Regions from separate parts of the Streptomyces showdoensis genome, predicted to be linked through region 3. Evidence: riboswitches for the same ligand, from Rfam matches in the RefSeq annotation. Region 3 holds a riboswitch; each other region holds the start of a gene.
What was found. Region 3 has a riboswitch for cobalamin ahead of cobN (cobaltochelatase subunit CobN). Riboswitches for the same ligand answer to the same signal wherever they lie in the genome.
Positions count from the first base shown of each region.

Region 1: another riboswitch for cobalamin. It lies ahead of ABD981_RS09270 (ABC transporter substrate-binding protein); the one in region 3 lies ahead of cobN (cobaltochelatase subunit CobN).
Region 2: another riboswitch for cobalamin. It lies ahead of ABD981_RS09770 (acyl-CoA thioesterase); the one in region 3 lies ahead of cobN (cobaltochelatase subunit CobN).
Region 4: another riboswitch for cobalamin. It lies ahead of ABD981_RS30635 (cobalamin biosynthesis protein); the one in region 3 lies ahead of cobN (cobaltochelatase subunit CobN).

Region 1 is NZ_BAAAXG010000013.1:50,492-52,683, reverse strand. Features, by position in the region: gene ABD981_RS09275 (FecCD family ABC transporter permease) at 1-289, opposite strand, end outside; gene ABD981_RS09270 (ABC transporter substrate-binding protein) at 286-1,329, opposite strand; cobalamin riboswitch at 1,398-1,601, opposite strand; gene ABD981_RS09265 (glycoside hydrolase family 26 protein) at 1,620-2,192, opposite strand, start outside.
Region 2 is NZ_BAAAXG010000013.1:173,881-176,072, forward strand. Features, by position in the region: gene tsaD (tRNA (adenosine(37)-N6)-threonylcarbamoyltransferase complex transferase subunit TsaD) at 1-815, opposite strand, end outside; cobalamin riboswitch at 917-1,100, shown strand; gene ABD981_RS09770 (acyl-CoA thioesterase) at 1,167-1,631, shown strand; gene ABD981_RS09775 (hypothetical protein) at 1,850-2,192, opposite strand, start outside.
Region 3 is NZ_BAAAXG010000026.1:1,805,390-1,807,581, forward strand. Features, by position in the region: gene ABD981_RS21180 (cobalamin biosynthesis protein CobG) at 1-861, opposite strand, end outside; cobalamin riboswitch at 1,051-1,190, shown strand; gene cobN (cobaltochelatase subunit CobN) at 1,231-2,192, shown strand, end outside.
Region 4 is NZ_BAAAXG010000026.1:3,852,475-3,854,666, forward strand. Features, by position in the region: gene ABD981_RS30630 (cobyric acid synthase) at 1-51, opposite strand, end outside; gene ABD981_RS30635 (cobalamin biosynthesis protein) at 48-1,040, opposite strand; adenosylcobalamin (AdoCbl) riboswitch at 1,093-1,171, opposite strand; gene ABD981_RS30640 (hypothetical protein) at 1,343-1,564, opposite strand; gene ABD981_RS30645 (inorganic phosphate transporter) at 1,581-2,192, opposite strand, start outside.

The DNA.
Region 1 (2,192 bases), on a different contig from region 3:
ACTGCATCACCGCGCCGCAGACCGCCAGTCCCGCACCGCACACGGCCGCGAGGAGCGTACGGGGCAGCCGGAGGTCCCAGACGATGCCGTCCCGGATGGGGCTCAGACCGGACGGCCCGCCGCCGAGGCGGGAGGCGACCACGGACCAGGTGTCCGCGACGCGGATGTCGGCCGGGCCGATGGTGAGCGCGAGGGCGACGGAGGCACACAGCAGGACGATCCCGGCCGCCGCGCCAAGTGGGGTGAACACCGGGGACGTGCGGGACCCGGGCCGCTCGGACCGGGTCACTTCGCGAGCCCGTACGCCCGCAGCGCGGCGGCCACCTTCTCGATGCCCTCGACCGTGCGGATCGTGGGGTTCATGGCCTGCCCGCTGAGGACCACGTACCGCTTCTTCCGCACGGCGGTCATGTTCCGGGTGACCGGGTGCGACTCCAGGAACTCGATCTTCTTGGCCGCGCTCTCGGCCGACTGGGCCCTGCGGGTCAGATCGGCGATCACCAGCACGTCGGGATCGCGGTCGGCGACCGTCTCCCAGTTGATCTGCGGCCACTCCTCCTTCGTGTCGTCGAAGACGTTCTTCACGCCGAGCGTCCCGCTGACGATCCCCGGCGCGCCGCAGCACCCGGCCATGTACGGCCCCTGGGAGTCGGAGAACCAGTAGAGGACGGACGCGTCGCCGAAGTCGGCGCCCGCCGTGGCCGCGGCCACCCGGGCCCGGAGCTCGCCGACCAGCTTCTCGCCCCGCTCGGGGACTCCGAACACCCGCGCCAGGTCGCGGATCTCGCCGTACACGGTGTCCATGGTCAGCGGCCGGGTCCGCACGCCGTCGCCGTCACCGCTGTTGTCCTTGCCGACGCAGTCGGAGGGGGAGAGATAGGCGGGCACGCCCAGCTTCGCGAACCGCTCCCGGGGCGCCACGCCGCCCTTGCCCAGGGTGTACAGGAACGACGCGCTGACGAAGTCGGGTTCGGTGTCGAGCACCTTCTCGAACGACGGGTAGCGGTCCGCGAGCCGGGGGACCGTGGCGTTCGCCTTCTCCAGTCCCTTGAGGACCGGGTCCGTCCAGGTGGCGGTGCCCACCATGCGGTCGGCCAGCCCGAGCGAGAGCAGGATCTCGGCCGACCCCTGGTCGAGCGCGACCGCACGGCGGGGCGCGCGCCCGACCTCGACCCGCTGTCCACAGTTGTCGAGGACGACCGGACGACCGGCGCCCGCCGCCTCCGCGTCGGGCGGTGCCGCCGTGCCTCCACCGGCACCGCAGCCGGCCACGAGAACGGCACCGGCCACCAGCGGCACGGCGAAACGGACGGGGCGGGGGAGGGGCACGGAAGGAGTCCTCTGCGTCACGGCCCATGCGCGGAGCCTGAAGTACGGTGCTCCCCGGGCGACGGCGTACGACGCCGGGGCCGCCAGCAGGTCTTCGGACTCGGGGTCGCCCGGCCGGAACGCCTTCCCGGGCCCCTCGGGACCCAGTGGCCGATGCTCCGCCCGTCACCCTCACCGCTGCGCGTCAGCTCCGGATTCCCACCGGATTCCCTGACCCGTGGACGGATCGTGTCGATGCGTACACGGGTGCGACTGGCTCCGGCACACTACCACTGGACGATCTTGGTCCCTCAGTGCGCGTGGAGGGACCCCCAGTCGAAGTTCTGGCCGAGGCCGGTTCCCGATCCTCCCGTGTACACCCGGTCGGCGGCGTAGTACGTGGCCTTGACGTCGGCGTTGCCGTTGATGTCCGTCCTGGTCGTGCCGGAGCCCCAGATGTTCCAGATCACCCACGGGCTGCGGGCCAGCGCGTCGCTGCCCGCGGCCGTGATCGGCATGTTCCACGTCTCCGCGAGCATCCGCGGCTTCCCGTAGCCGGCGAGCCCCGTGTAGTACGTGTGCGTGAGGTCCGAGGCGGCGGAGTAGGGGTCGTAGTCGTCGACGCCGACCACGTCGACCAGGTCCGCTCCCGGGTAGTAGTCCCACGGAGCGTCGTCGCCCTGCGGGTGCCAGGCGTTCGGCGACCAGACGAAGATCAGGTTGTGCAGGCCCTTCGTCCTCACGAGGAAGTCGTACATGATCCGCCACAGCTTCTTGTAGCCGGCCGGGGTCTTCCCGCCCCACCAGAACCAGTCGCCGTTCATCTCGTGGTAGGGCCGCAGCAGGACGGGGACGTCGTACGCGGCGAAGTACGACAACGAGGC
Region 2 (2,192 bases), on a different contig from region 3:
CCGCCGACCACGATCAGGGTCCGCACGTCGTGGGCCGCGCAGGCGGCGAGCGCCTTGCGGGTCAGCACGTCGGCGACGGCCTCCTGCAGCGCGGCGGCCCCGTCCGCGACCGGGACGTCCAGGCCCTGGAGCCGGTGCTTCTCGACCCAGCGGGCGGCGGCCGTCTTGAGGCCGGAGAAGGAGAAGGCGTACGGGTCGTCCCCGGGGCGGGTCAGCGGCCGGGGGAAGCGCACGGCGCCCGGATCGCCGTCGCGGGCGGCCCGGTCGACGGCCGGCCCGCCGGGGTAGGGCAGCCCGAGGATCCTGGCGACCTTGTCGAAGCACTCCCCCGCCGCGTCGTCGAGGGTGTCGCCCAGGTGCAGGATCGGCTCGCGCACCAGGTCCCGCACCAGCAGGAGGGAGGTGTGGCCGCCGGAGACGATCAGGACCACGCAAGGGGTGGGCAGCGGGCCGTGCTCCAGGGTGTCGGCGGCGACGTGACCGGCCAGGTGGTGGACGCCGTAGAGCGGGATCCCGGCCGCGTACGCCAGGGACTTCGCCCCCGCGAGACCGACCTGGAGGGCGCCGGAGAGGCCCGGTCCGGTGGTGACGGCGACCGCGTCGATCGCGTTCAGGCGCAGCCCCGCCCGGTCGAGGGCCTCGCGCACCACCGGCTGGAAGGACTGGAGGTGCGCGCGGGCGGCGATCTCGGGGACGACGCCGCCGAAGCGGGCGTGCTCGTCCATGCTCGACGCCACCACGTGCGCGAGGAGTCTCCCGTCCCTCACGATCCCCGCGCCGGTCTCGTCGCACGACGACTCGATCCCGAGCACCACTGGTCCGGCCACTGCCCCACTCCTTCTTGCTTGCAGGCTGCACCTGCAATATATGTGCAATAAGGAGGGCGGGTGCACTGCCGTAGGGTGGGCGTCGCAGCTGGTTCGCCCCGTCCGCCAGGCGGGATGCGTCGCAAGAGGGAACCCGGTGGGAATCCGGGACTGCCCCGCAGCGGTGAGCGGGAACGACCGCCGTCACACAGCACTGGACCCCCGGGTCCGGGAAGCGACGGCCAGTAGGTGTCTCGTCCGACGGGACGTGCTCGCGAGTCCGAAGACCTGCCACTGCCCGCACGCGGTCATCCCCGCCGTGCGGAACAGCCCTGCCGCGACTCGCGAAGGAGAGTTGACGTGGCCGATCCCACCGCCTCCACCCCCAGCCCCGCCCCCACCGCCACCGCACGCCCGGTCAAGACCCCGGACGACTCCCGGGTCGTCCTCGCCCACATCATGAGCGAGCACGACACCAATCTGTACGGGACCATCCACGGCGGCGTGATGATGAAGCTCATCGACGACGCCGCCGCGGCGGCCGCCGGGCGACACGCCGACGGGCCGGCCGTCACCGTCGCCGTCGACCGGATGTCCTTCCTCGCCCCCGTCCGCGCCGGGGACCTGCTCAGCGTCGAGGCAGCACTCGAACGCGCCGGGCGGACCTCCATGACCGTCGGGGTCCGCGTGACCGCCGAGCGGTGGAACAGCGCCGGCCCGACCACAGAGGTGGCCACCGCCTTCCTGACGTTCGTCGCCATCGACGCCGACGGCACACCGCGCGAGGTGCCGGCGCTGGAGGTGTCACTGCCCGGCCTGTCCTGAACGGCCGGAACCGGCGCCGTCACCCCGGTCGTCGCGGCACGTCGTACGCGGAGTCACCCCATGGGGCGGCATCACACGGTCTGTCACCACACGGTCTGTCACCACAGGGGCTGTCGCTACACGGTCCGTCACCAGAGGGGCTCACTCCACACGGAGTGTCACCACATGGGACGTCATCACACGGTCCGTCACCACGGCGACGCACGGCCCACGAGGCTTCAGCGTGCGTTTACGTACAGCTGCGGCGACCAGCGGGTGCACGAGTTGCCGTTGCACGCCTGGACCATGAAGTTGTAGTCGTTGCCCGGTGCGTCCAGGGTCCACACCCGCCGCTCACCGGGGCTCTGCTTGCTGATCCTCCAGTCGGTGTTGTCGTACTGCCAGCGGACGTTGTAGTGCGTCAGATTGGTGGTGTATCCGCCGTAGTAGAGCTTGATCTGGTTGTTGCACGAGTCGTAGCGCCCGCCGATGTACGGGCTGTTGCTGTACTCGTACCGCGGCGGCGTGCCGCCGATGTCGGTCCCGCTCTTCTGGGGCGGCTCGCCGTCGCGGGTGTAGCAG
Region 3 (2,192 bases):
CGCCCGCAGCTGGGCGGCGGTCAGCCGGCCGAGCGGCGCGAGGACGTACAGGGCGTCCGGCCCGAGCGGCCCGGGGAGCGGCGGGGTGCCCCGGGGCAGCGGCGGTACGGGGCCGGGGACGGGCTCCGCGGCGAGCCCGGCGCGCGCCAGGGCCTGCGCCAGGTCGGGCACGCACCCCTCGGGCAGCTCCCGCACCCGCCAGGCCCCGTTCCCGGCGGCCGCGGCGGCCCGCAGGAAGGCGTCGGCGGCGGCGAGCGCGGCGCGCGGGGCCTCGTCGGCGGCGACCCGGAAGGCCTGGCCGCCCAGGAGCAGCAGGGCGTGCGGGGCCGTGGCCGCGGCCGGTGCCGCTGCGAGCAAGGTCACATCCCCGCCGAGGCCCGCGACGTCCCCCCGCCCGTCGTCGAGGACGAACAGGAAGCGTCCGGAAAGCGCCGCCGTCCACTCCCGCGCGCACAGCAGGGCGTCCAGCTCCCGTGCCCACAACTGCACGTCCGCGCCGCCGAGTCCGTCCAGGCCCGCGGCCGGCGAGGCGACGATGTTGCGGATCCGTTCGTGGGTGGGCGAGGGCAGCAGCCCGGCCCGGTCGAGGAGCGCGGCCAGCTCGGCGCCGCAGTCCTCGCCGAGCCCGCGCAGCTCGGCGTTGCCGCGCGAGGTGATGCTGACGCTGCCGTCCCCGAGGGCCTCGGCCGCCGTGGCCAGCGCGAGGACCTGAGGCTCCGTCAGCAGACCTCCGGGCAGCCGGAGTCGGGCGAGCCGCCCGTCATCCGCCGCGTGCAGTCGCAGCGCACCCGGACAGGCGTCGCCGCGGTCCCGTATGAGAGGTTCGCCCGGTTCGGGCGAGGTGCGTGGGGTGGCCGACATGGCGGCGAGCATACCCACGGCCGGGTCCGCCCCCACCTGGCGCGAAGCCCGCCGCGGAGCGCACCGCGCAACGCGCGGCGCGGCACTCGGCGGCCCCGTCGCGAAGCTCTCCCCGCACCCGCCCCGCACCCCGCCCCACGGGGTGTGATCCGCCCGACCCCGGTCCACCCCCCGACGGGACGGCGAACGATCTAGGATGCAAGCGGCATGGGGTCCCAGGACCCCGGGGAGGAAGCCCGGTGAGAATCCGGCGCGGTCCCGCCACTGTGAGCCGGTCCGGGCGCGTCCCGGGCCGGTGAGTCAGGAACTCCCGCCGTCCATACGACCACCCGGGGCGCGGACAACCCCGAGGAAGGGCCTGAGCTCGCCATGCTCCTGCTGCTGTCGCACTCCGACACCGACCTGCTCAGCGCCCGCGCGGCGAACGCCGCCGCCGAAGGCCCGGTGGAGTACCGGTACGCCAACCCCGCCCGGCTGCCGCTGGCCGACCTGCCCGAGCTGCTCGACGGCGCCGAACTCGTCGTCGTCCGCCTCCTCGGCGGCCTGCGCTCCTGGGAGGAGGGCCTGGACACGGTCCTGGCCGCCGGGAAGCCCGTGGTGGTGCTCAGCGGCGAACAGGCCCCCGACGCCCAGCTGATGGAGGCCTCCACCGTCCCGGTCGGCGTGGCCACCGAGGCCCACGCCTACCTGGCGCACGGCGGCCCGGGCAACCTCGGCCAGCTGGCCCGCTTCCTCTCCGACACGGTGCTGCTGACCGGCCACGGCTTCGAGCCGCCCGCCGCCGCCCCGACCTGGGGCCCGCTGGAGCGCACCGCCTCCGTCACCGACGGCCCGACCGTCGCCGTGCTCTACTACCGCGCCCACCACATGAGCGGGAACACCGCCTTCGTCGGCGCCCTGTGCGACGCGATCGAGGCGAAGGGCGCCCGCGCGAAGGCCCTGTACGTGGCCTCGCTGCGGGCCCCCGAACCGGAGCTCCTCGACGAGCTGCGCGGCGCCGACGCGATCGTCACCACCGTGCTCGCGGCCGGCGGCACCAAGCCGGCCGAGGCGCAGGCCGGCGGCGACGAGGAGGCCTGGGACGCGGGCGCGCTCGCCGCGCTCGACGTGCCGATCCTGCAGGCGCTGTGCCTGACCGGCTCGCGCGCCGCGTGGGAGGAGAACGACGAGGGCCTGTCGCCGCTGGACGCGGCCAGCCAGGTCGCCGTACCGGAGTTCGACGGCCGGCTCATCACCGTCCCGTTCTCCTTCAAGGAGATCGACGAGGACGGCCTGCCCGCGTACGTGGCGGACGCCGAGCGCGCCGCCCGCGTCGCCGGGATCGCCGTCCG
Region 4 (2,192 bases), 2.0 Mb from region 3:
CTTGCCCGCGTCGGACGTGGTCCCGGCGACCAGCAGCCCCCCACCCCTCATGCGTTCCTCCGCTTCAGCGCGCTCGCGATCAGCCGGCCGCCCACGCAGGCGGCCAGGGTCAGTCCGGTCACCCGGCGGGACAGGCGCACCGCCCGGTCGATGTCCGCGACCTCGACGGGCCGCCCCTCCGCGTTGAGGACGGGCCGGTGTTCGACCCGGCCGCCGTAGGCCAGGGTGCCGCCGAGCCGGACCCCCAGCGCTCCCGCGAAGGAGGCCTCCACCGGTCCGGCGTTGGGGCTGGGGTGCTTCGACGCGTCCGCGCGCCAGGCGCGCACCGCCCCGCGCGGGTTCCCGCCGGCGACGGTGGCGAGCGCGGCGGTGAGCCGGGCGCCCGGCCAGCCGGCCAGGTCGTCGAGCCGGGCCGAGGCCCAGCCGAAGCGGCGGTACTTCGGCGACTTGTGGCCGACCATCGCGTCCAGGGTGTTCACGGCGCGGAAGCCGAGCAGGCCCGGCACGCCCGCGACGGCGCCCCAGAACAGGGCGCCCACCACGGCGTCGGAGGTGTTCTCGGCGACCGACTCGACGACCGCGCGGGCCATCGCGGGGCCGTCCAGGGAGTGCGGGTCGCGTCCGCACAGGTGCGGCAGGCGCTCCCGGGCGACCTCCAGGTCCCCGGCCGCGAGCGCCCCGCCGATCGCGCGGGCCTCGCGGCCCAGGGTGGTGCCGCCGACGACGGCCCACACGGAGGCGGCGGTCAGGGCGACGGTGGCCGTGCGGCTGCCCCGTACCGTGCGGGCGGCCAGCGCGCCGAGCGCCACGGTGGATCCGGCGCAGACGGCGGTGTGCAGGGCGCCCCAGCCGCGGTGGTCGCGCAGCAGGCGTTCCTCCACCGCGCCGGCCGCCCGGCCGAAGGCGGCGACGGGGTGGCCGCGGCGGGGGTCGCCGGCGATCAGGTCGACGGCGAGGCCGGCGGCCGCCCCGTACGCGAAGGCGGTGGTGGCACCCGGGATGCCGGGGGCACCGGGAAGGCTGAGGGCGCGGCCGGGCATGGCGCTCTGTCCTCACTCAGGGTCCGCGCCCTGGATCGACGTGACCGGCGGCGAGAGTTCCTGACTCCCGGCCCCGGGGGGGGCCGGTCACAGTGGCGGGACCGCGCCGGATTCGCACCGGACTTCCTCTCCATTGCCGCCGTAATGGCCCCGGCAGTCCACCACGCTGCGCGAACAGCCGTCAACTCACCCTTGACCTGCGCCGGGTCACTGTGCGGAGCGCCACAAACACGACGGACGGGCGGTCCGCACCCTCGGGTGCGGACCGCCCGTCCGTCGTACGCGTCGTCGGGCCCGGAGGCTCAGACGACGATCAGGTAGATGCCGTACGCCACGGCCGCCGCGCAGAGGGCGAAGCAGGCGTAGGCGCCGGTGCGGGCCAGGGTGGCGGTGCCGCCGTTCTCGGCGGCCTCCTCCTGCTTGGAGAGGCCCATGACACCGAGGGTGAAGAGGCCCACCAGGGCGACGGTCGCCACGAGGCTGACTCCGAAGACGGAGCCCAGGGCTGCCCAGTCGATCTTCATGCTTGGTTCCAGTTCCTTAGACCGCGGCGGCGGGGGCCGGGGGAGCGGCCGGGTCCGTGGGGCCCGGGGTGGGGATGGTGGTCTTCAGGTCCTCGTCCGCGACGGCGGCGACGGAACCGGCCGGCGGCGGCGGGGTCACGGCCGCGATGGCGGTGGTCACGACGCCCGCGGGCTCGGCGGGAGCGGCCGGGGCGTCCAGGTCGTCGGCCGTGACGTTGTTGTGGTCCACCGGCTTGCGGCGGGACAGCGACCAGATCACGGCGGAGCCGGCGACCAGCAGGACCGCGACGGCGGCGATGCCCCAGGTGCCCTGCTTGGTGAGGAACTCGGCGGCGGCACCGACCAGGCCCGCGGCGGGCAGGGTCAGGCCCCAGGCGACGAACATCCGGGTGGCGGTCGACCAGCGGACGACACCGCCCTTGCGGCCGAGGCCGGCGCCCATCACGGCACCGGAGCAGGACTGGGTGGTGGAGAGGGAGAAGCCCAGGTGGGACGAGGCCAGGATGACCGTGGCGGCGCTGGTCTGGGCGGCGAAGCCCTGCTGCGGCTGGAGGTCGGTGAGGCCCTTGCCCATGGTGCGGATGATGCGCCAGCCACCGAGGTAGGTGCCGAGCGCGATCGCGACACC